3 regions of the Lonsdalea populi genome follow, and region 2 is predicted to be linked to each of the others. Evidence: predicted binding sites of a transcription regulator. Region 2 holds the regulator's gene; each other region holds the start of a gene.

Region 1 (10,902 bases), 1.4 Mb from region 2:
ACTCGTCGCGGCAATCGGGATAGCCCGAAAAGTCGGTTTCGCAGACGCCGGTAATCACCGTGTCGGCGCCTACCTGATAGGCATAGATCGCGGCCAACGTGAGGAAAAGGATATTGCGGCCAGGAACGAAGGTACTGGGAAGTCCGTCCGGTTTCTCGTCGAAGTCAGGTACGGGAATGTTGTCCCGCGTCAGGCTGCTGACCGCGAGTTCATTCAGTAGACGAACGTCCAACACTTTATGGGCGCAGGCACCCAGGCGTTGAGCCAGCTCGGCAGCTACGTCGATTTCAGCCCGATGACGCTGTCCATAATCGAATGTCACGCAATGCACGTGGTCGTATTGCTTGAGTGCCTGTATTAGGCAGGTTGTGGAATCCTGTCCACCGCTAAAAACAACTACTGCGCTTCTCATGCTGATTCACCTTAATGAGCAGGGGGGCCTTACATCCAGACTACGGCTTAACATGTTACGAAGCGGGTATGGTAACTTAAAACTTTCTTCGCTTCAGCGCAGTAAATGACATCATGCCGGGCAGGGCGTTAGGCGGCCCTGCTGCCGTTCCGAGGCAAGCTGCCGGCTGTAAGGCGCCAGATTACCGATGTGAGCTGCCACCCATTCGGGGTTGTAATAGGTATCCAGGTAGCGCTCGCCGCTGTCGCATAGCAGCGTCACAATGGCGCCTTGACGCCCTTCGGTTTTCATCTTCTCGGCTAGCTGCAACGTGGTCCAGACATTGGTGCCGGTAGAAGGGCCAACTTTGCGGCCAAGAACATCTTCCAGCCAGAGGAGGGTCGCCACGCTGGCGGCATCAGGCACTTTAATCATGTCGTCTATCACACTGGGAATGAAAGACGGTTCGGCGCGCGGGCGGCCAATACCTTCGATTCTGCTGCTGCAAGCGGCGGTCAACGAACGGTCTTGCTGACGATAGCAATCGTAAAATACGGAGTTTTCGGGGTCGGCGACCACCAGCTTCGAATCCAGTCCTTTATAGCGAATATAACGCCCAAGAGTGGCAGAAGTACCGCCTGTGCCCGCGCTCATCACCAGATAATCAGGAACCGGGAAAGGCTCTCTGGACATCTGACGATAAATGCTGTCGGCGATATTGTTGTTGCCGCGCCAGTCGGTCGCACGTTCAGCGTAGGTGAACTGATCCATATAGTGACCGTTCAGATCGCGGGCCAGCTGCTCTGACGCCGCGTAGATCTGTCCAGACTGTTCGACGAAATGGCAGCGGCCGCCATAAAACGTAATTTGTTCGATTTTGCGTTTTGCTGTGCAGGCGGGCATGACGGCAATGAAAGGCAGGCCCAGCAAGCGAGCGAAGTAAGCCTCGGAGACGGCGGTACTGCCGGAGGAAGCCTCAATGATCGTCGTGCCTTCCTCAATCCAGCCGTTGCTAAGGCCATATAAAAATAGCGAGCGTGCCAGCCGATGTTTCAGGCTCCCGGTGGGATGGGTGCTTTCGTCCTTCAGATAAAAATAGATGCCGGGGTAGGTGGGTAATGTCAGGCGTATAAGGTGCGTGTCGGCGGAACGTTGGAAATCAGCTTCAATCGCGCTGACGGCGTTTTTAACCCAAGTATTGGTCATAAGAGAACGTCCATTGTATCTGAAGGGTGAACTTAGACTACCGGAGTCACGAGGGAAAAATATTGCATAATTTTCTTTATTTGGACTAAATGGTAGAAAATTTTTCTATGGTTATCCCATATGCTAGATAAAATCGATCGCACTTTGCTCTCTCTACTACAACGTGACTGTACGCTCTCGCTACAGACGTTGGCCGATGCCGTCAATCTTACATCCACCCCCTGTTGGAAAAGGCTGAAGCGTTTGGAGGAGTCTGGGTATATCAAGGCGCGTGTCGCCCTGCTGGATAACGAACGGCTGGGGTTGGGCTTAACGGCTTTTGTGCTCCTGAAGACTCAGCAACACAACAGCGACTGGTATCGAGACTTCTGCCATTTCGTTTCCGATATGCCCGAAGTGTTGTCCTTTTATCGCATGGCCGGCGAGTACGATTATCTGATGCAGGTTCGGGTAGAAGATATGAAAAACTATGACAACTTCTACAAGCGTCTCGTCAAAGGTATTCCAGGTTTAGTGGACGTCACGTCCAGCTTTGCGATGGAAGAGATAAAACACACAACGGCATTGCCGATTAGGGTCTAAATTTATCCATCAGGGCAATCATGTATACTAGTGTTCTGCCCGCAATAATAATGATGCTACTAGCTTTGGAATGAAGACCGCGTGAGACTTTTTGCTCAACTAGGATGGTATTTCCGCCGTGAATGGAAGCGTTATCTGGGGGCGGTAATCCTCTTAATCGTCATCGCCATACTGCAATTACTGCCTCCGGCGCTTGTCGGAATTGTCGTCGATGGCGTAACGCAACACGATATGCCGGCCGCTACCGCGATGGGGTGGATCGGGCTCATGGCGCTGTCCGCCGTATTAACTTACGTGCTGAGATATTTCTGGCGCGTTCTGCTGTTTGGCGCGTCCTATCAACTGGCGGTGGAGCTGCGTGGTGATTTTTATCGTCAACTCAGCCGTCAGCATCCTGCCTTTTATCTGCGTCATCGCACCGGAGATTTGATCGCGAGAGCCACCAATGACGTCGACCGAGTAGTCTTTGCCGCCGGTGAAGGCGTGCTGACGTTTGTCGATTCTCTGATGATGGGGTGCGCCGTGCTGGTGGTGATGTGCACACAGCTCAGCTGGCAATTGACGCTGCTGTCTTTGGCGCCAATGCCGATCATGTCCATCATTATCAAGCACTACGGTACGCAGCTGCACCACCGTTTCAAAGCCGCTCAAGCGGCGTTTTCAATGCTGAATAATCAGACGCAGGAAAGCCTGACCAGTATCCGGATGATCAAATCGTTTGGGCTGGAGGATTATCAGTCTCAGCGTTTCGCCGAAGTCGCCGCCGACACGGGTGCCAAAAATATGCGAGTGGCACGCGTGGATGCGCGGTTCGACCCAACAATTTATATTGCTGTTGCATTGTCCAACCTTCTGGCAATTGGTGGCGGCAGTTGGATGGTGATCCATGGGACGATGACGCTGGGCGAATTGACCAGCTTCGTCATGTATTTGGGACTGATGATTTGGCCGATGTTGGCGCTAGCCTGGATGTTAAACATCGTTGAACGTGGCAGTGCCGGCTATAGCCGTATCCGTCAGCTCCTGTCCGAGAAACCGGTGGTGGTTGATGGTGTTCAGCCTCTGCCGGACGAGCCCGGAACGCTGGCGGCAAATATTCAGGCATTTCATTATCCGCAGCACGGTCAGACCGTATTACATAACGTCAGTTTCACGCTGCAACCGGGAAGAATGCTGGGGCTCTGCGGCCCCACGGGTTCCGGAAAAAGTACGTTGATCGCTTTGTTGCTGCGTTCATTCGATGTGGAGGAGGGAAGAATCTCTTACCACGGGCTTCCCCTCGACAGTATTCGTCTGGATGACCTGAGGAGCCGGTTCGCCGTCGTGGGACAAACGCCGTTCCTGTTTGCGGATACGGTAGCAGGCAATATTGCCTTGGGACGACCGGATGCGACCAAAGCGCAAATTGAGGAAGCGGCGCGTCTGGCGAATGTTCACGACGATATTCTGCGTTTGCCGCAGGGGTATGAGACCGAAGTGGGCGAGCGCGGCGTCATGCTCTCCGGCGGTCAGAAGCAGCGGATTGCTATTGCCCGCGCGCTCCTGCTGGAAGCCGAGGTGCTGGTGCTGGATGATGCCTTGTCTGCCGTGGACGGACGCACCGAACACGAAATATTGAACAACCTGCGTGAGTGGGGTGAAAGGCGCACGCTGATCATCAGCGCACACCGGCTTTCCGCCTTGGTCAACGCGGATGAAATCCTCGTGCTGCAACAGGGCCAGGTGGCGCAGCGCGGCAATCATCAGGCGTTGTCACTCGAATCAGGTTGGTATCAGGACATGTATCGTTACCAGCAACTGGAAGCCGCATTGGACGAGCCGACGTCGCTTGAGGAGGTCAAAGGTGAATAATTCACATCCGCTCTGGCCGACGCTGAAACGTCTACTGGCCTACGGCTCACCCTGGCGTAAGCCGCTGGCGGTAGGCGTGGTGATGCTCTGGGTTGCGGCGGCGGCTGAAGTCGCAGGACCCATACTCATCAGTTATTTTATCGACCATCTCGTCTCAAAAGGGCAGTTCCCGCTGATGTTGGCCAGCGGTTTGGCGGCAGTTTACGTGTTGCTGCAACTCCTCGCCGCATCACTGCACTACCTGCAATCGTTGACCTTTAATCGGGTTGCGGTGGGCGTCGTACAGCAATTACGCATCGATGTGATGGACGCCGCGTTACGTCAACCGCTGTCGACGTTCGATACTCAGCCTGTCGGGCAACTGATTTCCCGGGTGACGAACGATACGGAAGTGGTCCGGGATCTCTACGTGATGGTGGTGGCGACGGTGCTGCGCAGCGCGGCGCTCATCAGCGCCATGATGGTGGCGATGTTCAGCCTTGATTGGCGTATGGCGCTCGTTGCGCTGACCATTTTTCCGGCTGTGATGGTGGTGATGGTTATTTACCAGCGCTATAGTACGCCCATCGTGCGCCGTGTGCGTAGTTATCTGGCGGATATCAACGATGGCTTTAACGAAGTCATCAGTGGTATGAGCGTCATTCAGCAATTTCGTCAGCAGGCTCGGTTCGGCAAACGCCTGAGTGAAGTCAGTCAAAAGCACTATTTAGCGCGTATGCAAACGCTGCGTCTGGAAGGCTTTCTGTTACGTCCGCTGCTGAGCCTGTTTTCCGCGTTGGTGATGTGCGGGCTTCTGTTGCAGTTCGGCTTTAGCTCGGTCGGCTCGGTAGGTGTTGGCGTGTTATATGCCTTCATTAACTATCTTGGACGGCTCAACGAACCCTTGATTGAGCTGACGACTCAGCAGTCGATGCTGCAGCAAGCCGTCGTGGCCGGAGAGCGTATTTTCGCGCTGATGGATGGCACGCGTCAGGATTATGGCGACGATTTACGTCCCCTAGCCAGCGGGCGCATTGATATCGGCGATGTAACTTTCTCTTACCGCAGCGGCAAGCCGGTATTACGTAACATCAATCTGCACATCCCTGATAAGGGATTTGTCGCGCTGGTGGGGCATACCGGCAGCGGCAAGAGCACGCTGGCGAATCTGCTTATGGGGTATTACACCCCCGATATTGGCGTCATTCGGCTGGATCAGCGTCCGCTGCCGACGTTGTCTCACACCGTGCTGCGCAGCAATGTGGCAATGGTTCAGCAGGATCCGGTGGTCCTCGCGGACTCGGTCTATGCAAACGTCACGTTGGGTCGAGATATCGATGAAGAGAACGTGTGGCACGTGCTGAAAATGGTGCAACTGGCTGAGCTGGTCAGGGATATGCCTGAGGGGATTCATAGCCGAATCGGCGAGCAGGGTAATAACCTTTCCGTGGGGCAAAAACAGCTGCTTGCGCTGGCCCGCGTACTGGTGAATTCGCCTAAAGTGCTCATTCTTGATGAGGCGACCGCTAATATCGATTCTGGAACCGAACAAGCTATCCAGAAGGCGCTACGGTTGATTAGAGTTCAAACCACGCTGGTGGTCATCGCCCACCGCTTATCCACCATCGTCGAGGCGGACAATATTCTGGTGCTTAACCACGGAGAAATTGCTGAGCAGGGAACACATATGCAATTGCTGGCTCAGCAAGGACGTTATTATCAGATGTATCAGCTACAGCTGGCAGGACAAGCCCTTGCAGAGGCTAAACGCTACGACACTGACACTGCGGAGATGTCTTTCTAGACTCCCTCTAAACCGCGTCTGATTGTTGGTACGCACCATAACTTGGCAGAGATTCTCCTGCCAAAAGGTGGCATGCACCGGAATTAGGCGTCACGCACAAAAATGGTGCGCTGGTTGTGTGCGCTTTCATTCCTGATCGTCCATACTTTATTCAAACGCGATTTCCGCGATGCGCGCATTCATCACCTTTCACCGCTTTTCCAACGTCGAATCATTTATGGCACATCAATTGCTTTCAATGATGGCGTAGAGACATTGGATAGTGACGGCACAGGCCTGAACTTAACGGGTTAAGGGGGATGAGAATGAAACTGGTGACTGTGGTAATTAAACCATTCAAGTTGGAAGACGTGCGAGAAGCCCTGTCTTCTATTGGTATTCAAGGTCTTACCGTCACAGAGGTGAAGGGGTTCGGACGCCAAAAGGGCCATGCGGAATTGTACCGCGGCGCGGAATACAGTGTGAACTTCTTGCCTAAAGTGAAAATAGATATCGCTATCGCTGACGATCAGCTCGATGAAGTGATTGATGTGATCAGCAAAGCCGCCTACACCGGCAAGATTGGCGACGGTAAGATCTTTGTCGCCGAATTACAGCGCGTCATTCGCATCCGTACCGGCGAAACAGATGAAGCTGCACTATAACAACTACCTGATTTAGCCTTATAAATAGGGATGAATGAAAATGAAAAAACTATCCTTCTTGTCTGGTCTGGGTACCGCAGCTATGCTCCCAGCATGCGCCATGGCAGACACTGCAGCACCAGTGATTGATAAAGCCGATAATGCTTTCATGATGATTTGTACTGCTTTGGTGCTTTTTATGACCATTCCGGGTATTGCGCTGTTCTACGGCGGTTTGATTCGTTCTAAAAACGTCCTGTCCGTACTGTCCCAGGTTATTGTCGCCTTCGCGCTGGTTTGTCTGCTATGGGTCACCTATGGCTACAGCGTTGCGTTCAGCTCTGGCAACGCCTTTTTCGGCGGTCTAAGCAACTTTATGCTGAATGGCATCGATATTAATTCTCAGAGCGGTACGTTCTACCAGTACATCCACGTCGCCTTCCAAGGCTCCTTCGCGTGCATCACCGTTGCTCTCGTAATTGGTGCTCTGGCGGAGCGTATTCGTTTCTCCGCCGCGCTGATTTTTGTGGTCCTGTGGCTAACATTGTCCTACCTGCCAATGACTCACATGGTATGGGGTGGCGGCTATTTGGCTGCTGACGGCGCCCTAGACTTTGCAGGTGGCACTGTAGTGCATATCAACGCCGCAGTTGCGGGGCTGGTTGGCGCGATCTTGCTGGGTAAACGCGTTGGCTTCGGCAAAGAAGCATTCAAACCTCATAATCTGCCGATGGTGTGCATCGGTACCGCTATCCTGTATATCGGTTGGTTCGGCTTCAACGCCGGTTCTGCCAGTTCTGCCAACAATATCGCCGGTCTGGCATTTTTGACAACGGTGATCGCTACTGCGGCCGCGATTCTGGCTTGGGTGGTTGGTGAATGGGTTCTGCGTGGCAAGCCTTCTCTGCTGGGCGCATGCTCCGGTTGTATCGCAGGTTTGGTTGCGATTACGCCTGCAGCGGGCACGGTCGGCGTAGGCGGTGCGATGGTCATTGGTTTCGCGGGCGGCTTTGCTGGTCTGTGGGGTGTGACAGTGTTAAAACGTTGGCTGCGTGTTGACGATCCGTGCGACGTTTTCGGCATTCACGGCGTCTGCGGTATCGTCGGCTGCATTCTGACGGGCGTCTTCACCTCGTCTTCCTTGGGCGGCGTAGGTTACGCAGAGGGTGTCACCATGGCCCGTCAGGTCTGGGTACAGCTGTTTAGCGTGATCGTTTCTATCGTATGGTCTGGCGTAGCCGCATTCATTGCCTTCAAAGTCGCTGATATGGCCGTTGGTCTGCGCGTACCGGAAGAGCAAGAACGTGAAGGGCTGGATGTTAACAGCCACGGCGAAAACGCATACAACCAATAATCAGTATCTGGAGGCGTGTATCGCACGCACGCCTCGACTGCCACAAAAAACCACCCGTCGGTTACTGCGGGTGGTTTTTTGTGGAAAGTCATGAGGTAGAGCGGTTATGCGTTGCGTCGCCGAATGACGCCCTCTTGCATGCTGGAGGCAATAAGCACGCCGTCTCGAGTGTAGAACTGGCCTCGGACTAACCCTCTGGCACCGGAGGCCGATGGGCTGTCGACCGCATAAAGCAGCCAGTCATCCATACGGAATGGTCGATGGAACCACATTGAGTGATCGATAGTGGCGACTTGCATACCGGGCTCGAGAAAACCGACGCCGTGGGGTTGGAGTGCAGTCAGCAGGCAATTGCAGTCGGAGGTATATCCCAAAAGGTACTGGTGAACACGCTCATCGTCAGTCAGTTTACCGTTAGCGCGACACCAGACGTGGCGGATAGGCGGTTCAACTTCCCCTTTTAGCGGGTTATGGAATTTTACCGGTCGCATTTCGATAGGGTGTTCTTTAGTGAACGTCGCTTTCAATTGAGGCGGCAGCAAATGAGCCAGACTCTGGGCTATATCTTGCTCCGAAGGCAAGCTTTCAGGCATAGGCACCTGTGGCATCACGCTCTGGTGTTCAAAACCCGACTCTGGCTGCTGGAATGAGGCGGTCATATGAAAAATAGGACGGCCATTCTGAATTGCATCTACACGAAGCGTGCTGAAGCTCTTACCTTCGCGCAGGGTAGTAACCTGATAGATAATGGGCTTATGACTTTCTCCCGGCAAAAGAAAGTAGCAGTGGAAAGAGTGTACGCTGCGTTGCTTGGATACTGTCTGTTTCGCCGCCGAAAGCGCCTGACCGACAACCTGGCCGCCAAAGACTTGTCGCAACCCTAAATCCTGACTTTGACCACGAAATAAACCTTCCTCGATTTTTTCTAGATTCAGCAAATCGAGAAGCTGTTGTAGTGCCTGACTCATCATTATCAGCCTTGTCAGTAATACGCCATGTTGCGGGTCCTTGTAGCGATAACCACATGACCCCACTTTTTTGTTTTTGGTTCTTTCTGTCATCCCTTATGAAAATATCAAGATATTGAACCATAATTAAAACGCCGAGTGGTTCTTGCTACTTAGCGGTCATCGGTTTTCGCCGAAGGCCAGATAAATGATAAAGGGAGACTTACCAAATGAAATTATGGCATATCTTGGGCGGTATCATGGTATCGATCGGCTTGGTTGGGTGTGCAGATAAAAGTGATAGTGGTGTAGCTCCGGATGTCAGAGGCCCTATCCCGGCGAGTGGCAGCTATCTGCCCGGTATTGCGCAGCCTTCCGTGACCGGTACGGTGAATATTCGACAAAAAATCGCACTGCCAGCGGATGCTGTGTTAACGGTGACCGTTTCAGATGCCTCATTAGCTGACGCACCTTCGAAAATCATTGCCCAGCGGGTGACATTGACTCACGGAAAACAGTCGCCTTTCAACTTCGTTCTGCCTTATAACCCGAACGATATCCAACCTAACGCACGAGTGCTTTTGAGCGCTGCAGTCGCCATCAACCACCGTGTCACACTGATTACAGAAAGCGTTGTTCCTGTTATCAATAATGGCGTTCGTTCCGCCGAATTGACCTTGGTTCCGGTGGAGTCTGTTCCTGTGCCGGCTAACCCGTCAGTACCGTTAGCGGCCGGAACGGATGTCCACAGCGGAGCTACGGTGCCGCCCCTTGGCGGTACTACCGTGTCACCGATCCAGTAATCAACGGCGGGCGAGCAAATTTACTCGGTTGGTCGCCAACGAAATAGGTCGAGATCAATTTTGCCTGCCAAATTAAATCTTATTCCTTCCGTCACCAGCGCTTTTTTTTGGCGCTGGTGACTAGGTCCCGCCAACGATAGCTCGCCTTTTCGATTGACCACCCGGTGCCAGGGGAGCGTTGTTCCTTCAGGCAGATTACGCAATACTGCGCCGACTTGACGAGCAGCCCGCGGCGAACCGGCCAAGTGCGCAATATCCCCGTAGGTTGCGACTTGACCAAAGGGGATCGCCGCAATGATATGAAAAACGCGTTGTCGAAAGTTATCTTCGTGGGGCGACATAGCGTATGGATATCCTGTTTGCCATGAGACTGATAAATAGCGCATGGTATCAAGCAAGTTATGGATAAGAAAACAGCGGTTACGTTGTGTCGGCTTGCAATTGACTAGGCCATCGCTGATAATGCCCACCGCTTCGCAGTGCGGAGCCGTCAATGGAGGCCCTGTTGGTTCTCCCGCAACACTAACCTGTGGACTCGGTCAGGTCCGGAAGGAAGCAGCCGCAGCAGGCGATGTGTGTGCCGGGATGTAGCTGGCGGGGCCTCCGCCATTTCAGATGTTTCCTGCCTCTTTTCCCTTTCTTGTTTTTTATTTTTCAGAATGACCGTTGTTTAGGAATCTGACGTTACCTTGTTTTTAATTTATTGGACGCTACCGGATTTAAGCATTGAAACCATTGAAGGTAAGTTTATAAAAAGACATATCTCAATCGGTAGGGTGGTGTTTCATGAAATGGATGTTAAGTTGTTTCAGATGAATTAAGGAAGAAATACGCACATACGAGTTGTTACTAATTTTAGCATATTGCTTAATTTTTCTAATAAGAAAAAGGCCGATCATGATATCGGCTCAATGTACTTTTAGCTTAACTTGGGTGATTAATACGTATTAACGCACGTATTTCCATACGGCGGTGGGAACTTTATCGTAGAGCTTATTCATGGTCAGCTCGGCCAAACGGTGGTCCGCCGCGGAATAGAACATTTCTAACTCATCGTTTGAGAGTTCATACTTGTTTTTTTCAATAACTCGTTCAAGAGTGTCAATGGTTGTGCATTTGCGCAAACGCATCAAGTAATCTATTTTTTTCATAATAACCTTTATGATTTTTCCTGGGTTAAATAAGTATAAGGCAAATAATTTCTTAAGTTCTTACTGTTGCATAGTTGCTCTTTTCTGAGAGCATTCTGAATAATTGCGACTTAGATTTTTGCCATCTCCGCAGCTCTGCATCATTAATGCCGTAATTGCTAAAAAGAATATAAGTATCGTCTAGATATTTTTCAACCCGCATGTACAACTC
Region 2 (10,902 bases):
AGAAATCCTTCATCGCCGCGGACGAGCTGTTGCAGGCGCGCCGAACGCGAGCATGGGTAGGTCGGCGGCGTCATGGTGATATCGTCGGGCTTCTCGTCAATATCGTCGTCCGGCGGAAGGAGTCCTTGCTGCTTCAGAAAAGCGAATGCGTGTTGCACAATTTCGCTAGTCGACGGATCTTCCTCCGTTTCCGGCGCGACGGGAGGCTGCGGGGGAAGGTTTTCGGCCAGCAGTTTGAAATCCAACAAACGGTGGGTATAGTCGTATGTCGGTCCCAGCAGCTGTCCCCCCGGCAAATCTTTGAAGATGGCCGATATTCGCCTTTCCAAACGCATTGACGACGTATCCAGCGGTTTGCTGACCCGCCAGCGGGGTAAGGTTGAGCGGTATGCGCGCAACAGGAAAATGGCTTCAATCAAATCGCCGCTGGCTTGTTTGATTGCCAGCGCCGCCAGTTGGCGATCGTAAATGTTTCCTTCGGTCATCACTCGGTCGACCGCGAGACTGAGCTGCTGATCGATTTGCTCGCAGCTCAGTTCCTTGATATGCGGTTGACCACGGCGACGACAGGCCTGGAGTTGGTGCGCGGCTTCAATGGCTTTTTCGCCGCCTTTCACTGCAACATACATCAGCACTCCTCCACTCGAGTGGTTCTGGGGATAGCGAGCAGCTTCTTCCCGGAGGTAAACAGAAAATCGAGACCCATTGGAAAAGCGTGGGGCCGCTCGCAGAGATAACGCCGTATAGGGGCGGGAAGGTGCGGAGAAATGATTTTGACGTTATTCACGCCTGGGCCGCTGAGTTTTAGGCATCTGCCATTGTTCAAGCCATCCACTTCCAAAATGATGGTGGTGGATTTTTCCGGCGTCATTTCATTTCCGCATGAAAAGGTCATTAGGTCGAAGTTATTCGGATGCCTGTCGAAGTACTGCATTTGTCCATTCAACAGAGCGTAGTGAGCTTCTGAAGCAGAGGCTGTAATGGGAACATGGGCGTGCAAACATAACGTTCTGAGCAGCAGGGGATTACTAATGTTGTTATCGATGAACAGCTGCGTTTTATGACTGGTCAGCGTCAATAACACCGCGATGGTGGATGACGAAATATTGTCCAACCCCTCCACGCCGGGAACGTTGACGGTGACGCCCGGCTCACTCATCGCTTTGACGATTTTCCTAAAGCAGGCCTGAGTTCCAAAGGCCGGATTGGGGAATCCCTTAGTAACGTTCATGTTATTCTCCTCTGACCAATGTATAAAAGTTGACGCGACTGGCAACGACCTCCTGCCGATGATGGTCTTGTTCAGCTTTCTGTTGCTGGGCAAGGGGGGTGATAACGTGTTTCCACACTCGATTGAAGGTTGCCTGCGTTTGTAATAACGCATCGACGAAGGCGCATCGCTCCGCATGGGGCTTGTTCCTGCCAATGACGTAGCTATAGCCGCAGGTCCCGTCATCAAGTTGCAAAGCTGCTCGAGTTACCGTGATGTCGCCCACCATGAAACGATGTCCGGTCGTTTCCATGCGTCCTTGCAATTGGATCAGCCCAATCTGTGTCGGTCGCAGCAATTGATAATTCGGCGCGATTTCGAGCGGTTGTAAGAACGAATCGAGCATTTCAGAATTACTGTGGGAAAGCACAGACATCCAATAAGCTCTCTTTTTTTTACTTGACTCCATTTACATCTCCGTCTTGGTCTGTGGTGTTTGTTTTGACAGGTAATCAAAGCATCGGGTCTGGTCCTGCGGCGGCGAGAGTTCTGCCGCCGTATTCAGGTAGATATGCTGAGCATGTTCGAAAAAGGCGCTGTGGACTGCACACTGGTGAAACAGGGTATTGGCGAGTTCCAAATCTTTGATTCGGATGGCCAATGGAACAGAAATTTTATCGCTGGGATGCAGATAACGATTCAGCATGACTCCCATGTAGGTGGAGCGGCCTCGGCCCAGAGGCAGCGCTTTCTCTAACGCTTCTGGACTGATGCCGGATTTCTCCGCCAGCAAGAGAGACTCCGCCGCCACCAGCAAATGAACAGCTTCGCAGTAGTTATTGATGACTTTCATGGTTTGCGCGGCGCAGTTGCTTTCCATAACGGCGTAGTCGCCGCAAAGGCTGGAGAGCAACCCGGTGAGCGCTTCGCTGAACGCCGCCGGGATCGGGCCGGTCCAACAGGCCAGTTTGCCGGTGCGTGCGCCTTCTGGACCGCCCGAGACGGGCGCTTCCAGATAGTGCGCGCCGTGCTGCAGGAAGAAGTCGCCCACTTGTCGACTGTCCTGGGGACCTATCGTACTCACGTTGACGATAACGGGCTGATAGTCCTGCAGTTTCCGCTCAATTTCCGTCGTACAGAAAAGCTCGTGAATAGCCTGCGCGTCGGTCAGGCAAATCAGGATGATTGGGTGTTGACGCGTAAATAATTGGCTAACGGAACTCACCGCATTGATGCCATCGCCGGCGAGCGCTTCGGCTTTGCTTGCCGTTCGGTTGTAAAGGCTGATGTCGTATTGGCATTGGCGCAGTCTGAGTGCGATAGCCTTTCCGAGAACGCCGATTCCGACCAGGGAAACGTGTTTGATCATATTGAGCATCCTTACTCCGTCACCGCTTCATAAAAAAGGTGAGGGGGGGGGTTATCAGTGCGAATGAGCCGGCTGCGACAGAAACCGCATGAAGCTGGTGCGGTTTTGGGAGGGCGTCGTCGCAGGCCGTCCCAGGTTGTCCCGATGACCCACGCGACACCTGACTTCAATAAATTGGCTCCCTTCCATAGACAGCGCCCGACGGAGAGCAGATTGCAGAGCATCCTGGCTATCGACTGACGTGACTCTGCTATATCCGCTGGCGCTGGCGAGGGGGGAGAGGGGGAGTCGCGATGCCGCCGTGGGTTGGCCCCCGACCGAATCATGGGCACCGTTGTTGATGACGATGTGGATCAAATTGGCAGACAGCGCGCTATTGGTCAGTCCGCCTAACTGCATCAGCATGGCGCCGTCGCCGTCCAGACAAACCACTTTCTTACCCGGCTGGCCCTCGCTGATGCCCAGCGCTATCTGGCTGGCGAGGCCCATGCCGCCCACGGTCAGAAAATCACGTTCATGGCTTTCGCCTCTCTGTTCCCGCAGTTCGTAAAGTTCGCGGGACAACATGCCGGTCGTGCTGACGATCGGCACTTCGGCCGGCAAGACCGACAGGCAGTGTGCGACGGCCTCTTCGCGCAGTAGCGTGGCCGTTGTCTCCAACGGTGCTTTTGGCAGCGTGCAGGCGGAAAAGGTATTCTTACGCACGACGAGAGCAACAGGTCTCTTCTCCTGGTGCGCCAGTTCCAGAAGTCGAATAATGGAAGGGAAATCGACGTTTTGATCGCCTTCCAATATTTGATATGGGATATCCAGAACATCCAGTTGCGCTAATGTGACCCGGCCCTGCATGACGTGCTGCGGCTCGTCATGCAGTTGCGTTCCATCATCTTTAATTTCACCGCGCCAGCCGATAATGAGCAGTAACGGAATCCCGAAAACATCCTTCGATGCCAAAGAACAGATCGGATTGACGATATTTCCAAGACCGGAGTTCTGCAAATAAACAGCAGGTATCGAATTGGTCGCAAGGTGATAACCAATAGCCATACCTACGGCTGTTCCTTCATTACTTGCCAATTGATGAATGTATTCCTTATTTCCATTAACGGCCAAACATAACTCTTTTAATAAAGAATCAGGAACTCCGCTAAAAAAACGAATACCCATTTGCCGTAAAAGGCTCAAAAAAACCTCAGGACTAATCATAATTAATTCCTTTTTAAGGCCAAGTAGTTAATAATAAAATATATTGGTGGGTGAATAATTATTTCGTTCCGGGGATTAAATTCAGAATCTCCTTAATAGATAAGCATTGACTTTCTATTTCTTTTGTTCGCCCATGTTTTAGAATTTCAGGAAGAATATTCTTCATCGCCGGATAAGAAGCCCGCAACATGTGATTAGCATAAATAATAATATTAAAACCGTAATCGGTAAGTTGCTGGAATGTTATTTTGTTATAACTTGTTGGGACGCAAACCAAGGGTATTTCTGGATAATAGCTGCGGAATATTTTGGCGAATTCCAGAATCTCATCCGGTGTCTGGCAACGGCTGTGAATCATAATGCCGTCGGCGCCGGCTTCTACATAGCGTAAGGCCCGGTTGATTGCATCCTCCATTCCCGCCTCCAGAATCAGGCTTTCAATGCGGGCGATAAGCATGAATTCAGGCGTCACTTGAGCCCGCTTGGCAGACGTCAGCTTTGCACAGAAATCTTCAACGCTCGCCTGGGTCTGTTTAACGTCATTGCCGAATAACGAGTTCTTCTTCAGACCGGTTTTGTCCTCGATGATGATGGCGGAAACGCCCAGGTTTTCAGCCTGACGCACATGGTGGGATAAATGCTCTATCTGACCTCCCGTATCACCGTCGAAAATTAAAGGGTTGGAGGTCACATGAAAGATATCTGAAATTGCAGTAAAACGGCGGTGGTAATCCAATAATTCAGTATCCGGCTGACCCCGTAATGTAGAATCAGTTAGTGAACTGGACCAAAATGCGTCGAATTTAATTTCGTCCTCACCTTCCCTATGTACTGCTTCTTCGATAAGCAGCGCGGATAATGGGCTATGAGCCTCCATAACACGAATTGATTTCTTTTTATTCAGTAATTGCCTCAGTGCGCCACGGCGTATATCCGGCGTGCTGCTTTTGGCATTCATTGGTTTGCTTACAGACATAATAATATCCTCTTCATTATGTTATTATTCTAGCCAGCTTTACCCCGCGTTAAAAAGTCGGGAAGCCTCTTAGAAAACGGAATTTATAAACTCACTGGTTTTATTTGGGTTAATTCAAACCTCGGCGATCATTATTATTAATTCTCTCGTTAATGACAAAACCTATTCTCAGGTTTTATATTTTGCATGGTTTTGTATATCTTTCTGAACTTAAACAAGAAAACGGCATTGGTATTGAAATTTAAATAGTACAAATCCCTGCCAGAGCTAAACAATAAAAAGAATAATTCATTGTTTAGCGGAGAAATTAGTTTTTGGAACTGAGAAATATTCTTGGATAACGATGAAATGAATGGTTGCAGGTAATACTATATTTGCCTTTATTTTTTATTCAAAATAAAAAGTGAAATATATAATTGAACAATGATTTTATAAAGCGGTATTTATTCTTCATCCTAAATAGCCGAATAGCCTTCGGCTATTCGGCGTTGATACTTGCCAGCAGAGTAGGGAGACGAAAGAGGGATGGCATGCGCCGATGGCGCAGAAAGGCGGGCATGGGAACGGTTATTCTTCGTCAAAACCGGCGTCAAATAGCATAACGACCGCCGCAAGCGCTTCGTTTTCATCCGGACCGGTCGCTTCAATTTCGATGTGGCGGCCTTGGGCGGAATCCAACATCAGCATGGCGATAACGCTGCTGGCCTCGGCCTGAATGCCGCTTTCATTACGCAGAATGACTTCAGCATCGAAATTTTGAACCAGTTCGAACAGCTTCATCGCCGGGCGGGCGTGCATACCCAGGCGGTTTTTGACTTCAACGGTATGTCTTGCTGTCATGATTTACGTTTTTCCAGCGTCCGGTGGCGCAGCTGCACGTTTTTGCCTCTGGAGCGGAAGTAATCAGCCAACTGCTCGGCGACATAGACCGAGCGGTGTTTGCCGCCGGTGCAACCAATGGCGACGGTCAGGTAGCTGCGATTGTTGGTTTCCAACATCGGCAACCACAGTTCGAGGTAGCTGCGCGTTTGATAAATGAAGTTGTGCACTTCGGTGTGGCGATCCAAAAACGCCGCGACGGGTTTATCCAGCCCGGTCATGGGGCGTAGTTTCGGATCCCAGTGCGGGTTTGGCAGAAAGCGGACGTCGAACACGTAGTCGGCGTCGATAGGGATGCCGTGCTTGTAGCCGAACGATTCGAACACCATCGTCAGCTCGCGTTCCCGCTTGCCCAACAGGCGGGCGCGCAGCATCTCGGCCAGTTCATGCACCGACATCTCGGAGGTGTCGATGATCAAATCGGCACGGGAGCGCAGCGGTTCCAGCAGATTGTTCTCTTCGTCGATGGCGTTTTCCAGCGACAGGTTCCGGCTGGATAGCGGATGCAGGCGACGGGTGTCGCTATAGCGGCGGATCAGCGTATTGCGGTCGGCGTCCAGGAACAGCAGCTGCGGCGAGAAACTGCTCGGCAGTCGGGTCAGCGCTTGTTCCAGCACTTCCGGCGTTTCCGGCATGTTGCGCACGTCAATGCTGACCGCCGCCGAGATATTCCGCGCCGCCAGGGCATTGGCCAGATCCGGCAGCAGAATTACAGGCAGGTTATCTACGCAGTAGAAACCCATGTCTTCCAGCGCGCGCAAGGCCACGGATTTGCCCGAGCCTGAACGACCACTGACAATCATCAGCACCATCTGACGACTCCCTCAGGCAGCGGAAGGATAAAGGTCTCGCTGCCACCGTTAGCTTATGTTAGTCATCCGGCCTTCGCCGGAATGTTTACCGGACGCAGGCGTTAACACACGGCGTCCGGTACGGTCATAATCTTTGTCTGGATGCGCTTTCCCCTTATATCAGGGCTGTTCGGCGCTGTCCGATTCGGTCATGATCTGATACAGCTCTTCATCGCTCTGCGCACTCCGTAAACGGCGGCACAGCGCCTTATCCGACAGCTGTCTGGCGACCAGCGCCAGCGTATTCAAATGGGTTTTACATTGTTCGGCGGGAACCAGCAAGGCAAACAGCAGGTCCACCGGCTGGTTATCGATGGCGTCAAAAGCGACGGGTTGATCCAGATGGATAAAGACGCCCACGGCGCTTAGCGAGTCATCGTTCTCGAGCTTGCCGTGAGGAATGGCAATACCGTTGCCAATACCGGTGCTGCCCATACGTTCCCGCGTTAGAACGGCGTCGAAGACAATCTGTGAGGGCAGATTGAGCTGCGCCGCAGCCAGTTCACTGATGATTTCCAGAGCGCGTTTTTTACTCTGGCAGCTCACGGCATTGCGGGTGCACTCCTGTCGAAGTACGGCGCTGAGTTGCATAATGGAATCGTTACTCATTTTATACTCACCTGGCAACACAAGGGCCTCCAGCGGCCGAAACGGCTGTCCTTACGGAGCGGGCCGTTCCGGGCCTTGCGCCGGAGGCGGAGGAAAAATCAGTGCTGCTTCAGTTTATCCTTATGTTTGTTTAACTGTCGCGCCAGTTTGTCGATGAGAAGATCGATGGCGGCATACATATCGTCCGCTTCTGATGTGGCATGCAGCTCACCGCCGTTGACGTGGATCGTGGCTTCAGCGATTTGCTGGATCTTCTCCACTTTCAGCACCACGTACACCTGATTGATGCGATCGAAATACTGCTCCAGCTTCGCGAATTTGGTGGTTAAAAAATCGCGCAGGGCATCGGTAATTTCAACATGGTGTCCGGTAATGTTGAGCTGCATGGCGTCTTCCTTCTCAGTTAAGGTCAAACCAGCTGTTTACGCTGGTTGGACGGTGGGATGGATAAAGACTCGCGATATTTGGCAACGGTGCGCCGGGCCACGATGATTCCCTGATCGGAAAGCAGGGTGGTCAGCTTGCTGTCGCTCAGCGGTTTGGCGGGATTTTCCGCAGCGATTAATTTTTTGACTAATGCCCGGATGGCGGTGGACGACGCCTCTCCGCCGCTGTCGGTATTGACGTGGCTGGAGAAAAAATATTTCAGTTCGAAGATGCCGCGCGGGCTGTGCAGGAACTTCTGCGTCGTGACGCGGGAAATGGTGGATTCGTGCATTTCCACCGCCTGGGCGATATCCGCCAGCACCATGGGCTTCATGTATTCTTCGCCGTGGTCGAAGAAGGCCTGCTGCTGTTCAACGATGCAGCGTGTCACCTTCAGCAGCGTGTCGTTGCGGCTCTCCAGACTTTTGATGAGCCAGCGGGCTTCCTGCAGGTGGCTGCGGATGAACTGACCGTCGCTGTCGCTGCGCGTGCTGTTGCCCAGCGCGGCATACTGCTGGTTGATTTGCAGCCGCGGTACGCTGTCGGTATTGAGTTCGACGGACCAGCGATCCTGAACTTTACGCACCAGGACGTCGGGAATCACGTATTCCGACTCGCCGGTGTTGATGGACTGTCCCGGACGCGGGTCGAGGGACTGAATCAGCGCCAGAGCTTCTTTCAGCACGTCTTCTTTCAGACGGCTGGCGCGAATGAGCGTGCGGAAGTCGTGGTTCGCCAGCAGGTCCAGATAGTCGCTGACGATCAGCTTGGCTTCTTCCCAGCGCGGCGTTTTATTGTCGAACTGCGACAGCTGAACCAGCAGACACTCGCGCAGATCGCGCGAAGCGACGCCCACGGGATCGAAGCGTTGGACCCGTTTCAGGACCGCTTCCACTTCTTCCATCGTCAGCTCTTCGTTACCGACGCCGTCGCGGATTTCTTCTAGAGAGACGGTGAGGTAACCGGTGGGATCGACGGCGTCGACGATGGAGGTCGCGATGGCGGCATCGGTGTCGGAGAACGGCGTCAGCTCAACCTGCCACATCAGATAATCTTGCAGCGTCTGAGTGGTTTCGCCCTGATAGACCGGCAGCTCATCATCGCGGTAGTCGGTACTGGTGCCGGAGGGCGTGCCCGCCGTGTAGATTTCATCCCAGGCGGCGTCCAGCGGCAGCTCATCGGGCATCTCTTTCTGCTCCAGTGCTTCCCGGGTATCCAGCGCTTCACTGCTGCTGCTTTCTTGCGTCTCGACCTCCTCGTGGGGGTCGGTTTGTTCCAGCAAGGGGTTGCTTTCCAGCGCCTGTTGAATTTCTTGCTGGAGTTCAAGCGTGGACAGCTGTAACAGACGGATTGCCTGCTGTAGCTGTGGCGTCATTGCCAGTTGCTGGCTAAGCCTGAGTTGCAAACCTTGCTTCATAAATAGCGCTAACTTCCCGTGGATAATACGAATAAAAGTATGACGTCAGAGTCGGAAGCCTTCGCCCAGATAGACGCGTTTGACCTGTTCGTCGGCCAATATGTCCGCCGGTGAACCGTGAGCGATAAGATGGCCCTGGCTGACGATATAGGCACGTTCACAGACGTCCAGCGTTTCGCGGACGTTATGGTCGGTGATGAGGACACCCAGACCGCTGTCGCGAAGGTGTTCAATAATTTTCTTGATATCTATCACCGAAATTGGGTCCACCCCGGCGAAAGGTTCATCCAGAAGAATGAACTTGGGATTGGCTGCTAGCGCTCGGGCGATTTCAACCCGACGACGCTCCCCACCGGAGAGGGATTGTCCCAGACTATCGCGTAAATGAGCAATATGAAACTCTTCCATCAGCTCATTGGCGCGGTCCGCCTGCTGTTCCTGCGTCAGATCCTTACGGATTTGCAGCACGGCCATCAGGTTATCGTAGACGCTCAACCGCCGGAAAATCGAGGCTTCCTGAGGAAGGTAGCCGATGCCGCGGCGCGCGCGGTCATGCAGCGGCAGCAGACTGATATCGTCGCCGTCGATAATGATACGGCCTTCATCGCGCTGGACGATGCCGACGACCATGTAGAACGTCGTGGTCTTGCCTGCGCCGTTCGGACCCAGCAGGCCGACGATTTCTCCGGAGTTGACCTTCAGGCTGACGTTTTCCACGACCTTGCGGCCTTTGTATGCCTTAGCCAGATTTTCTGCGATTAATGTAGCCATGAGTTATTGCGTCGCTCGCTGTTGCGGTTTGGGGGACTTGGCCGGTGCCGTGCTTTGGCCGTTCTTATCCTGCAACTGGGACGGAACCAGAACCGTTGTCACACGCTTGCCTTTATCGCTGAATGCTTGCATCTGCTGCTGTTTGACCAGATAGGTGATGCGATCTCCTTTGACGTTGCTGTCCAGCTGTTCCAGATAGGCGTTGCCCGTCAGAATCACGTTGTCCTTATCCAGCTCGTAGCGCATTTTCTGCGAGTGGCCTTTGACGGGCTTTCCGTTGTCCTGCATTTGGTAGAACGTCGCCGGATTCCCGAAGCCTTCGATCACTTCGCGACCTTGCTGGCCCTGCGGACGGGTGACGACGACTTTGTCCGCCTGAACCTTGATCGATCCCTGCGTGACGATGACATTGCCGGTAAACGTGACGATGTTGCCCTGCATATCCAAAGACTGCTGGTCGGAGTCGATGTGAATCGGCTGATCGGTATCGCCGGTCAGCGCCAATGCCGGCATGCTGGCGGAAAACAGCGAGCTGGCGATCAGCGCGTGGCGCAGTGCTTTATTGATTTTTTGGAATTTCATAGTAGGTTTTTACCTTTTCGATCAACTCTGCTGTCTTGTTGCGCAGATTTCCACGCATTTTCAAACCATTGGAAGTAAAGCTGGCACCGTAAAGCGTGACTTCATCATCGGATGAGACATCCTGGGTGATCAGGTTCACCTGAGCATTATCTGTTTTGACCCGCTCCAACTGGGAATCTGTCGTCAGGCTGTTCATCTCGACATGGCCGTACAGATACAGCATGCGATCCTTAGTCAGTTTGGCCCGATCCGAGCGGACTGACCAGGTGGCGACGCCTAATTCGTTGTACATGGTAGCTACCGGCTGAGTGAACCAGGTCAATTGGTCATTTTCGTAATATTCGGCTTTTTCAGTCACCAGCTTGTAGGTCAGCTTTCCCGTTGGGTCATACACTACGGTGAGGTTTTGCTGAGTGGTATAGGTCGGCGCATTGCTTTCCGACATCGCGGGCGTCGCGTCATCGTTGGTCGCGGTCAGATTCAAGCCGAGCAGCACCAGCGCGATCAGTACCAGCAGGGCGGTCAGCCAGCGCTTTGTTTTATTCATATCGACAACCCTTTAGCGAACTCCAGCTTGTCCTGCGCCTGCAAAATCAGGTCGCAAAT
Region 3 (10,902 bases), 220 kb from region 2:
CAACGCCGCTCTTTTTCAGAGACGAGAAGGTCTCCACCTGAATATCGCCCATCAGCGGCAGTATGGCTTCACGCACCACGTTCAGTTGCGCTTTGCGCGCGCCCTGAGCCAGCTTGTCCGCTTTAGTCAGCAAAACCAGCACCGGCAGTTCTGCAGCAACAGCCCACTCCAGCATCTGCTGGTCAAGATCCTTCAGCGGATGGCGGATATCCATCAGCACCACCAATCCCTGCAGGCACTGACGTTTCTGCAGATATTCGCCCAAGGCGCGTTGCCATGTCCGCTTCATCTCTTCCGGCACTTCCGCGTAGCCGTAGCCGGGCAAGTCCACCAGCCGTATGCCGTCGACCACCTCAAACAGGTTGATGAGCTGAGTACGCCCAGGGGTTTTACTGGTTCTGGCCAGGCTTTTTTGATTGGTTAGCGTATTAAGAGCACTGGACTTTCCGGCGTTTGAACGTCCAGCAAAGGCGACTTCAATACCGATATCTGCGGGCAAATGGCGAATGTCCGGGGCACTGGTAACGAAATGGGTCACCTGGTAGTTGTATTGATGGGTCACAATTTTCGTCTCTGTCTGGATTAATAGTTACTCAGCGATTATACCTGTAACTTGCCGTGGCTGTGGTCTTTATCTGTATCGTCACTTTGACGACATCAGCGTAATATCGTGAAAAAATAAAAGCTTCTTCCGTGAAGTTGGGTGCTTTTTTATTCGTGCGCTTTCTGCTAGATTCCGCCTCAATTCCCTACAATCTTAATCATCTGAGATCGATACCATGAAACAGCCCTTCAAACGGCCGGGCGGTAAGGCCGCCAAACCTAAAATCAAAAGAAAAACCCGTGAAGAATTGGATACCGAAGCTCGTGCACGTAAGCGTCAGAAAAAACGTCGTGGACTGGCTGCGGGAAGCCGCGCCCAGGGCGGAAACGATAACAAGACGTCTTCCGGACTGGGAAAAGTTGTCGATCCGCGTATCGGCAGCAAGAAAAAGATCCCGCTGACCCCGGCGGATGAAATCCCGGTGGTTTCCGTGGCAGAGCCTGAGCTAGAACAACGGGCGACGCTGTCACCGGAAGCCGAGCTGGAGATGCTGGAAAACGATCCGCGTCTGGACGAACTGCTCGATCTGCTTGAAAAAGGGGAGACGCTTTCCGTGAAAGATCAATCCTGGGTCGACGAGAAACTCGACCGTATCGATGCGCTGATGGAGCTGCTGGGCATCGAGCTGGATGACGACGAAGAAGAGGAAAAGCCTCAGGAAGATATGCTGCAGTTGCTTAAACGCAACCAGCCCACAGACGGTCATTGATGTTAAAAGGGGTGTTTCTGATTTTAACCTTGATGGTTATGTGTTTTTTGCTGAGTCTGTTGGCTAAACTGTGGTGTCTGTCGAACAGGAAGACGCGATTGCTGCGACGCAGCCTGTCTTCCCGGCAGCAGCCAATACCGCAGAGACGGTCAGGCAATAAACGATACCGCAAGGAGTAAGCAGCACTATGTCTGGAACGAGCATCGATTGGGATTTGGAGCTGATACAAAAGTATAACTACTCCGGTCCCCGCTATACGTCTTACCCTACCGCGCTGGAATTCACCGAAAGCTACGATGAATCCGCTTTTCTGCAATCGGTCGCTCGTTACCCCGAGAGACCGCTTTCCCTGTATATCCACATCCCGTTTTGCCATCGTCTGTGCTATTTCTGCGGGTGCAACAAGCTGGTGACGCGTCAGCTGCACAAGGCGGACGAGTATCTGGATGTCCTTGAACAGGAAATCCGTCAGCGAGCCCCACTGTTCGCCGGAAGAATCGTCACTCAGATGCATTGGGGCGGCGGAACCCCGACGTTCCTGAATGCAAAACAAATCACCCGCTTAATGGCGCTGTTGCGCGAGCAGTTTACGTTTGACGCTCATGCGGAGATGTCGCTGGAGATAGACCCGCGTGAAATCGAGTTGGATATCGTGGATCACCTGTATCAGGAAGGGTTCAATCGCCTGAGCATGGGGGTACAAGATTTCAATAAAGAGGTTCAGCGATTGGTCAATCGTGAACAGGACGAAACGTTTATCTTTGCCCTAATCGAACGGGCCAAAGCGCTCGGGTTCACCTCCACCAATATCGATTTGATTTACGGTCTGCCGAAACAGACGCCGGAAAGTTTCGCCTATACGCTCCAACGCGTGGCAGAGTTAGGCCCGCACCGGTTAAGTGTGTTCAACTACGCCCACCTTCCGACATTATTTGCCGCGCAGCGGAAAATAAAGGAAGCGGATTTGCCTGGCGCTGAGCAGAAGCTGGATATTTTACAGCAGACGATCCATGACCTGACCGCCTCGGGTTATCAGTTCATCGGCATGGACCATTTTGCGCGCCCCGACGATGAGTTGGCGGTGGCGCAGCGCGAAGGGAAACTGCATCGAAACTTTCAGGGCTATACGACGCAGGGCGAGACTGATTTGCTGGGGATGGGTGTCTCCGCGATTAGTATGATCGGTGATAGTTATGCTCAGAATCAGAAGGTCTTAAAGGACTACTACACTCAGGTCCAGACCCAGGGCAACGCGCTGTGGCGCGGCGTGCAATTAACGCATGACGATTGCATTCGTCGGGATGTCATTAAAACGCTGATCTGCAACTTCAGGCTAAGCTATGCTGCGATAGAAGCGGAACATCAGATTGATTTCGAAGATTATTTCTCTGAGGATCTGACCTTGCTGGAGCCGATGGTGGCTGATGGTCTGATTGAGGCGACGTCTCGGGAGCTGATTGTGACGCCGAAGGGGCGCTTGCTGATCCGCAATATTTGCATGTGTTTCGACATTTATCTGCGCAGTAAGATGCAAACTCGCCAGTTCTCACGGGTGATATAAGTCCCGATAGAAATAAAAACAGCCGCTTTGCGGCTGTTTTTATCTTTCCTGCCAGCGTGAACCCACGGTGATGGCCTGCGGGATCAGTTAAAAAAGTTAATCAAGGCGGCACACAAAACGGCTGCGATGGCTGTCTGCGGGGAGTGTCCCACCGCATTGCCCATTTCAGCGCCTTGTGACAACGCCGAAAAAAGTGATTCCAGCATGGTTATATTCTCCTGTCAGCGCAGCGATCATACTGCTGATTATGATCATGTAAAGTATAAATTTACGACAATCATCCCTGCGCTGAGGCCTTCTTTTTCCTCTGCTCCCGCAGGGGGACGACTCTGCCTGCCAGAGAGCCCTCGGGCGTTACTCCATCCCCAACTCTTTCAGCTTGCGCGTGAGCGTATTACGCCCCCAGCCCAACAGACGAGCGGCTTCCTGTTTATGCCCCTGCGTATGGCGCAGCGCGGTCGTCAGCAGTGTTCTCTCCATTTCTGGCTGGGCTTCAGCCAGCAGGTTTTGATGACCGGAACGTAGCGCCCGGTCAGCCCATTGCGCCAGCAGGGTCGCCCAGCTGTCGGGTTGGACGTGTACCGTGGCGTCAGGCGCGGTGGTTTCAAACAGCTCTGGCGGCAAATCCTGAATCAGTACCTCCTGACCCGCGGCCATGACAGTCAACCAACGGCAGGTATTTTCCAACTGGCGGACGTTGCCGGGCCACGGCAAACGCGTCAGCGCCGCTTCGGTCTCAGGATGCAGGTTCTTCGGTTCAACCCCCAGTTCCTTGGCGGTCGCTTGCAAGAAGTAGCGGGCGAGGCGTGGAATATCTTCCCGGCGCTCGCGCAGCGGCGGCAAATGTACGCGGATGACGTTCAGACGGTGGAATAAATCCTCGCGAAACTTGCCTTCCTGCACCCGCAGTTCCAGATTTTGGTGGGTCGCGGCAATAATACGCACGTCGACTTTGACCGCCGCGTAGCCGCCGACGCGGTAGAACTGTCCGTCCGCCAGTACACGCAGCAGGCGAGTCTGCACATCTAACGGCATATCGCCAATTTCATCCAGAAACAGCGTGCCGCCATCGGCCTGTTCAAAGCGGCCTTGGCGGATCTGATTAGCGCCGGTGAAGGCGCCTTTTTCATGGCCGAACAGTTCTGATTCGATCAAATCCTTAGGGATCGCGGCCATGTTCAACGCGATGAAAGGGGCTTTGGCGCGAGGGCTGTGGCGATGCAACGCATGCGCGACTAGCTCCTTACCCGTACCGGACTCCCCGTTGATCAAGACGCTGATGGAAGAGCGCGAAAGGCGTCCGATGATCCGGAATACGTCCTGCATCGCGGGCGCTTCCCCGATGATGTCCGTCGTCGGCCCGCTGATAGGCTGATTACGGACCGGCTGCTGCTGCTCCATGTAGTGGCTGATGGCGCGTTCCACCAGCGCGACCGCTTCATCAATATCAAAAGGTTTTGGCAGATAATCGAAGGCGCCCTGCTGATAGGCGCTGACCGCCGCATCGAGATCGGAATGCGCCGTCATGATAATGACCGGCAGCATGGGGTGGCGCTGTTTAATCTGCTGAAGCAGGGCCAGGCCGTCCATTCCCGGCATACGGATATCGGAAAGCAGCACATCAGGCGTTTGCGTAGATAACGCATTCAACGCCTGATTTCCGTTATCGAACGTAGCGCACGTTAAGCCGGCTCCGGTGAGAGCGCGTTCGAGCACCCAGCGGATGGAGCTATCGTCGTCGACAATCCAGACTATCCCTCGTTGCATCATGGACCTCACTGGCGAATGGGCAGATAAACCGAAAACTCGGTGTGACCTGGCCAACTGTTAAATTCAATTTTACCGGAGTGCTGATCGATAAGATTACGGGCTATCGACAGTCCGAGTCCGGTACCGCCTTCGCGTCCGCTGACCATCGGATAAAACAAGGTATCCTGCAAATGGGCCGGAACGCCCGGGCCGTCATCCTCAATATCTATGCGCGCCACCAGGCGATAACGGACGCCGTGCAGCGTCAGCTGGAAGGCGGTGCGAGTCCGGATCGTGATGGAACCGCCTTCTTCTCCCAACGCCTGCAACGCATTGCGGGTGATGTTCAACAGGACCTGTTCAATTTGATCCGGGTCGTGCATCAGCTCCGGCAGGCTGGGGTCGTAGTCTCTGACCAGCGTGACGTTATCGGCCTTTTCCAATGAAACCAGCTGGAAAACCCGTTCAGCAACCTGGTGAATGCTTTGCGTCACATGCAGCCCCGGCTGCTGCGGCCCCAATAGGCGATCGACCAGATTACGCAGGCGATCCGCCTGTTCGATAATGACTTTGGTGTATTCCGTCAGCGATGGGTCCGGCAACGCTTTGGACAGCAGTTGCGCCGCGCCGCGCAAGCCTCCCAGCGGATTTTTGATTTCATGGGCAAGCCCGCGCACCAGATCTCTCGCCGCAAGCTGCTGCGCGTGTTGCAGCTGCTCCTGACTGAGTTTGCGCTGGTTATCCATCGGCGCCATTTCCAACAAAATAAAATCATTTTGAATACGCTGCGCCGTCAGCGACATAATATGGGCTCGGCCGTCGACCACGATGGTGACTTCATTGTCCGTAAATCCCTGTCCGGAATTTAGACTGTCCAGCATCAGATCAATATTAAGCGAAAAATAACCCAGCAGTTCAGGCAGTGGCGTTCCCGACAGTTTTCGCGAGCTCTGAGCCAGAAGTTGTTGCGCTGCTGGGTTGGAATAGTGGATCGCCAGATTTTTATCCAGCAGTAGGATGCTGTTGATTAAAGAATTGAGGATCTGCCCAGCATCGGGCAGCGTGCCTGTTGCCATAACGCAGACTCCTGCACTATTTTAGTGCGTTACATTCTGGATTGATTACTGTGACTTAGCAACCGTGCGATGTTGCGCGGAGAAAAAAGCCCATCCGAAGATGGGCTGAAAAGTTTCCACGGCAACAAAATAAACAAGAACGTTTGTTAGCGACGGCAGTTTCAACACCATTATTATTCGGGCCTGCCGTCATTGCGCGAATACTTACACGCTGTAATACAGTTCGAACTCTACCGGGTGCGGAGTCATACGTACGCGGTCGTTTTCTGCGCGACGCAGTTCGATGTAAGCATCGATAGAGTCTTCGGTGAACACGCCGCCGCGGGTCAGGAACTCACGGTCTTCGTTCAACGCATTCAGCGCTTCTTCCAGCGAGCCTGCCACGGTCGGGATTTCGCTCGCTTCTTCCGGCGGCAGATCGTAGAGGTTCTTATCCATGGCGTCGCCAGGATGGATCTTATTGATGATGCCGTCTAAGCCAGCCATCAGTAGCGCGGTGAAAGCCAGGTATGGGTTGGCTGCCGGATCCGGGAAGCGAACTTCGATACGACGCGCTTTCGGGCTAGCAACCACCGGGATTCGGATGGATGCAGAACGGTTACGCGCGGAGTAAGCCAACATGACCGGCGCTTCATAGCCTGGAACTAGTCGTTTGTACGAGTTGGTCGCCGGATTGGTCAGAGCGTTGATGGCTTTCGCATGTTTAATCACGCCGCCGATGTAGTACAGCGCCATTTCGGACAAGCCGCCGTATTTATCGCCGGAGAACAGGTTCACGCCGTCTTTGGACAGAGACATGTGGCAGTGCATACCGGATCCGTTATCGCCGAACATCGGTTTCGGCATGAATGTCGCCGTTTTACCGAAAGCGTGCGCGACGTTGTGAACGACGTATTTGTAAATCTGGATTTCGTCGGCTTTCTTGGTCATGGTGTTAAAGCGGGTTGCCACTTCATTCTGACCCGCTGTCGCCACTTCGTGGTGATGGGCTTCAACGACCAGACCCATCTGCTCCATGGTCAGACACATGGTGGAACGGATGTCCTGAGAAGAGTCGACAGGCGGAACTGGGAAGTAACCGCCTTTTACGGATGGACGGTGGCCTTTGTTGCCGCCTTCGTATTCTTTGCTGGAGTTCCAGGCACCTTCGATATCATCAATGGTGACGTGAGAGCCGGAGATACTGCTGCCGAAACGAACGTCATCAAATAGGAAGAACTCGGGTTCTGGCCCGAACAGTACCGTATCCGCAATGCCGGAAGAACTCAGAAAGTCCTCTGCGCGTTTGGCGATGGAACGCGGATCGCGGTCGTAGCCCTGCATGGTGCCTGGCTCGAGGACGTCACAGCGGATGATCAGCGTAGACTCTTCGTAGAACGGGTCGAGAACGGCGGTCGTGACGTCAGGCATTAACACCATGTCTGATTCGTTGATGCCTTTCCATCCGCCGATAGAAGAACCATCGAACATTTTGCCGTCTTCGAAGAAATCTGAATCTACCTGATGGGAAGGGATCGTGACGTGCTGCTCTTTACCTTTAGTATCGGTGAAACGAAGGTCGACGAATTTCACCTCATGTTCTTTCAGCAGCGTCAAAACGTGTTCAACTGACATACTTGGTTCTCCCGGGTTATATCATTTATCGTCGTGGAACGAATATCATTGTGGAATGTTGTTGTGACCGTCCGTAAACTATAGCTAAATCTGTGCCAACTTTAGTATTTGTGCCTGAGAGCCTATTCTGTGGTTTTCTAAGTGGACTTCGGCTGCACCAATATAGTAACCCGCACCAAGATAGTGCTTTATTTTGCATTGTTAGCACCAGATTGGTGCTCTTCAATGTGTTTGTAGCGCAATTGCACCGTGAAAGGGATCACAACCTCCTCGAGGTGAGGTTGTTTGCAAGAGATGTTTGTGATCCTGTTTAGTCCCTCGATTAATCCGTGTACAATAGCGCGCTATTTCTAAATGCCTGAGGCAAAGCTGTGATCGAAAATTTGCGTAACATCGCTATTATTGCGCACGTTGACCATGGGAAAACCACCCTGGTCGACAAGCTGCTACAACAGTCCGGTACGTTTGATGAACGTAGTGAAGCCACCGAACGTGTTATGGACTCCAACGATTTGGAGAAAGAGCGTGGGATCACCATCCTCGCTAAAAATACCGCCATCAATTGGAAAGACTACCGCATCAACATCGTTGATACCCCAGGGCACGCCGACTTCGGCGGTGAGGTAGAACGTGTTATGTCGATGGTCGACTCGGTACTACTGGTCGTTGATGCAATGGATGGCCCGATGCCGCAGACCCGTTTCGTGACCAAAAAAGCATTTGCCAATGGTCTGAAGCCGATCGTGGTCATCAACAAGGTCGACCGCCCGGGCGCACGCCCTGACTGGGTTGTCGATCAGGTGTTCGACTTGTTCGTAAACCTGGATGCCACTGACGAGCAACTGGACTTTCCGATCGTCTACGCTTCTGCGTTAAACGGTATCGCGGGTCTGGATCACTCCGATATGGCCAGCGACATGACGCCGCTGTTTGAAGCGATCATCGAACACGTCGAAGCGCCGAAAGTTGACCGTGACGGCCCGCTGCAGATGCAAATCTCTCAGTTGGACTACAACAACTACGTCGGTGTTATCGGTATCGGCCGTATCAAACGTGGCACTGTTAAGCCCAATCAGCAGGTGACTGTTATCGACAGCGAAGGCAAAACGCGCAACGGTAAAGTCGGTAAAGTCCTGGGCCACATGGGTTTGGAGCGTATCGAATCTACGCTGGCGGAAGCGGGCGACATTATCGCTATCACGGGGCTGGGCGAGCTGAACATTTCCGATACCATTTGCGATCCGACGAACGTTGAAGCGCTGCCTGCGCTAAGCGTCGACGAACCGACCGTGACCATGTTCTTCTGCGTCAACACGTCTCCTTTCTGCGGTAAAGAAGGTAAGTTCGTGACGTCGCGTCAGATCCTTGAGCGGTTGAACAAAGAACTGATCCACAACGTTGCGCTGCGCGTTGAAGAGACTGAAGATGCGGATGCTTTCCGCGTATCCGGTCGTGGTGAGCTTCACCTGTCCGTTCTGATTGAAAACATGCGTCGTGAAGGCTTCGAAATGGCCGTTTCACGTCCGAAGGTTATCAACCGCGTGATTGATGGTCGCAACCAAGAACCGTTCGAAAACGTGACGCTGGATATCGAAGAACAGCATCAGGGCTCCGTCATGCAGGCGATGGGCGAGCGTAAAGGCGACGTTAAAGACATGGTTCCAGATGGCAAGGGCCGTATTCGTCTCGACTACGTTATCCCTAGCCGCGGTCTGATCGGTTTCCGTACCGAGTTCATGACCATGACGTCTGGTACTGGTCTGCTGTACTCCACGTTCAGCCACTACGATGATGTGCGTCCGGGCGATATCGGTCAGCGTCAGAACGGCGTACTGATCTCTAACGGTCAGGGTAAAGCGGTCGCGTTTGCTCTGTATGGTCTGCAGGATCGTGGTAAGTTGTTCCTGGGTCACGGTGCCGAAGTTTATGAAGGCCAAATCATCGGTATTCACTCACGTTCTAACGATCTGACGGTGAACTGCCTGACCGGTAAGAAACTGACCAACATGCGTGCCTCCGGTACGGATGAAGCCACGACGCTGGTACCGCCAGTCAAGATGACGCTGGAGCAGGCTCTGGAGTTTATCGATGACGACGAACTGGTTGAAGTGACGCCGACGTCTGTTCGTCTGCGTAAACGTCACCTGACTGAAAACGACCGTCGCCGCGCCGGTCGCTCAAGCAAAGAAGACTAAGTGTCTTTTCTGTAACGACGGTCTTGTTTCACTAAAGCCAGCCAGCGAAAGCTGACTGGCTTTTTTCTTTTATTTTCCTTCGGTTATCCTAATTTCTCGAATCGAGAACACACCTGAAAGCGGTGTATTCGGCCTCCGATCTTCTCTGTTCAGTTCTCCCTTTTACCGTTACAGTGAAAACCTATTCACTCATCAGGAGGACCTATGTTGTATATCTTTGATTTGGGCAACGTCGTCATTGATATCGATTTCAAACGGGTGCTGGGAGTATGGAGCAACCTTAGCGGTGTCCCCCTGGCTAGCCTGAGCGAACGCTTCGTTATGGGGCACGCGTTTGAACAGCACGAGCGCGGCGAGATCGATGATGAGGCATTCGCCTCTGAGCTGTGCCACGAAATGGGGATTGCCCTCAGCTTTGAGCAGTTTGCCGCAGGCTGGGAATCAATCTTTATCGGGGTACGCCCTGAAGTGCTGGATATCATGCAGCAGCTACGGCGCGACGGGCAGCGTGTTGTGGTGCTCTCGAACACCAACCGCCTGCATCATCAGCAGTGGTCTTTGCTTTATCCCGAGATAGAACAGGCGGCCGACCATTTGTATCTGTCGCAAGAGCTTGGCATACGTAAACCCGAGGCGGCCATCTACGAATACGTGTTGCAACAGGAAGGATACCGCGCTCAAGACGCCATCTTTTTCGATGACAATGCGGACAATATCACCGCTGCATCCGCGTTGGGCATCCATGCTATTCAGGTCAACGATCGTCAGGTTCTGACGGACTTCTTTTCTTCTTATTCCGCCACGGTGAGTGAATAGCGTCAGGCAGTTTCCATTCGGTATCAGACAGGAGCAGCATCGTTTTTATGATTGGGTTAATTCAGCGCGTCTCTAAAGCCAGCGTCACCGTGGACAACGAAATCATCGGGAAAATCGACGCAGGGTTGCTTGTATTGCTGGGCATTGAGCAGGGCGATGACCAAAAGAACGCCGTGCGGTTATGCGAACGGGTGATCGGGTACCGAATTTTCGGCGATGAGCAGGATAAGATGAACCTGAATGTGCGTCAGGCGGGCGGCAGCCTGCTGGTGGTGTCGCAGTTTACGCTGGCGGCCGACACAAAAAGGGGGATGCGTCCCAGTTTTTCTCGAGGGGCGGCGCCTGCCGAAGCCGAACGATTGTATCGCTGTTTTGTCGGTCAATGCCGGGAACAGGGCATCGTCACTGAAACCGGTCGTTTTGCCGCCGATATGCAGGTTGAATTGGTCAACGATGGCCCTGTGACCTTCTGGTTACAGGCATAGACCGCAATGCTTCTCTTGGTTAACTGAGGCCGTTTATGTATCACTTGAGAGTGCCGGAAAGCGCCAAAGAGCTGGACGCCTACTACCAGTTTC

The links. The regulator sigma-54, encoded in region 2, starts transcription at its own class of promoters, with help from an activator protein. The targets are predictions, from matches to a motif close to GTTGGCACANNTTTCGCTNT.
Positions count from the first base shown of each region.
Region 1: the regulator sigma-54 is predicted to act here: its motif matches at 6,030-6,049, upstream of glnK (P-II family nitrogen regulator).
Region 3: the regulator sigma-54 is predicted to act here: its motif matches at 7,394-7,413, upstream of glnA (glutamate--ammonia ligase).

Region 1 covers NZ_CP065534.1:1,081,364-1,092,265, forward strand. The annotation lists gene queC (7-cyano-7-deazaguanine synthase QueC) at 1-412, opposite strand, end outside; gene I6N93_RS04815 (PLP-dependent cysteine synthase family protein) at 524-1,597, opposite strand; gene I6N93_RS04820 (Lrp/AsnC family transcriptional regulator) at 1,718-2,179, shown strand; gene I6N93_RS04825 (SmdA family multidrug ABC transporter permease/ATP-binding protein) at 2,261-4,030, shown strand; gene I6N93_RS04830 (SmdB family multidrug efflux ABC transporter permease/ATP-binding protein) at 4,023-5,813, shown strand; gene glnK (P-II family nitrogen regulator) at 6,119-6,457, shown strand; gene amtB (ammonium transporter AmtB) at 6,498-7,790, shown strand; gene tesB (acyl-CoA thioesterase II) at 7,895-8,758, opposite strand; gene I6N93_RS04850 (YbaY family lipoprotein) at 8,968-9,540, shown strand; gene I6N93_RS04855 (MGMT family protein) at 9,561-9,881, opposite strand; RNA gene ffs (signal recognition particle sRNA small type) at 10,044-10,140, shown strand; gene I6N93_RS04865 (HHA domain-containing protein) at 10,488-10,691, opposite strand; gene tomB (Hha toxicity modulator TomB) at 10,744-10,902, opposite strand, start outside.
Region 2 covers NZ_CP065534.1:3,528,475-3,539,376, reverse strand. The annotation lists gene I6N93_RS15675 (carbon-phosphorus lyase complex subunit PhnI) at 1-629, opposite strand, end outside; gene phnH (phosphonate C-P lyase system protein PhnH) at 629-1,231, opposite strand; gene phnG (phosphonate C-P lyase system protein PhnG) at 1,233-1,679, opposite strand; gene I6N93_RS15660 (NAD(P)-dependent oxidoreductase) at 1,680-2,579, opposite strand; gene aepY (phosphonopyruvate decarboxylase) at 2,634-3,785, opposite strand; gene aepX (phosphoenolpyruvate mutase) at 3,844-4,761, opposite strand; gene npr (PTS phosphocarrier protein NPr) at 5,329-5,601, opposite strand; gene rapZ (RNase adapter RapZ) at 5,598-6,452, opposite strand; gene ptsN (PTS IIA-like nitrogen regulatory protein PtsN) at 6,612-7,100, opposite strand; gene hpf (ribosome hibernation promoting factor) at 7,199-7,486, opposite strand; gene rpoN (RNA polymerase factor sigma-54) at 7,510-8,943, opposite strand; gene lptB (LPS export ABC transporter ATP-binding protein) at 8,989-9,714, opposite strand; gene lptA (lipopolysaccharide ABC transporter substrate-binding protein LptA) at 9,718-10,296, opposite strand; gene lptC (LPS export ABC transporter periplasmic protein LptC) at 10,274-10,843, opposite strand; gene kdsC (3-deoxy-manno-octulosonate-8-phosphatase KdsC) at 10,840-10,902, opposite strand, start outside.
Region 3 covers NZ_CP065534.1:3,751,599-3,762,500, reverse strand. The annotation lists gene yihA (ribosome biogenesis GTP-binding protein YihA/YsxC) at 1-565, opposite strand, end outside; gene yihI (Der GTPase-activating protein YihI) at 780-1,313, shown strand; gene hemN (oxygen-independent coproporphyrinogen III oxidase) at 1,501-2,874, shown strand; gene I6N93_RS16680 (YshB family small membrane protein) at 2,958-3,080, opposite strand; gene glnG (nitrogen regulation protein NR(I)) at 3,229-4,641, opposite strand; gene glnL (nitrogen regulation protein NR(II)) at 4,650-5,699, opposite strand; gene glnA (glutamate--ammonia ligase) at 5,904-7,313, opposite strand; gene typA (ribosome-dependent GTPase TypA) at 7,685-9,508, shown strand; gene yihX (glucose-1-phosphatase) at 9,713-10,324, shown strand; gene dtd (D-aminoacyl-tRNA deacylase) at 10,372-10,809, shown strand; gene fabY (fatty acid biosynthesis protein FabY) at 10,845-10,902, shown strand, end outside.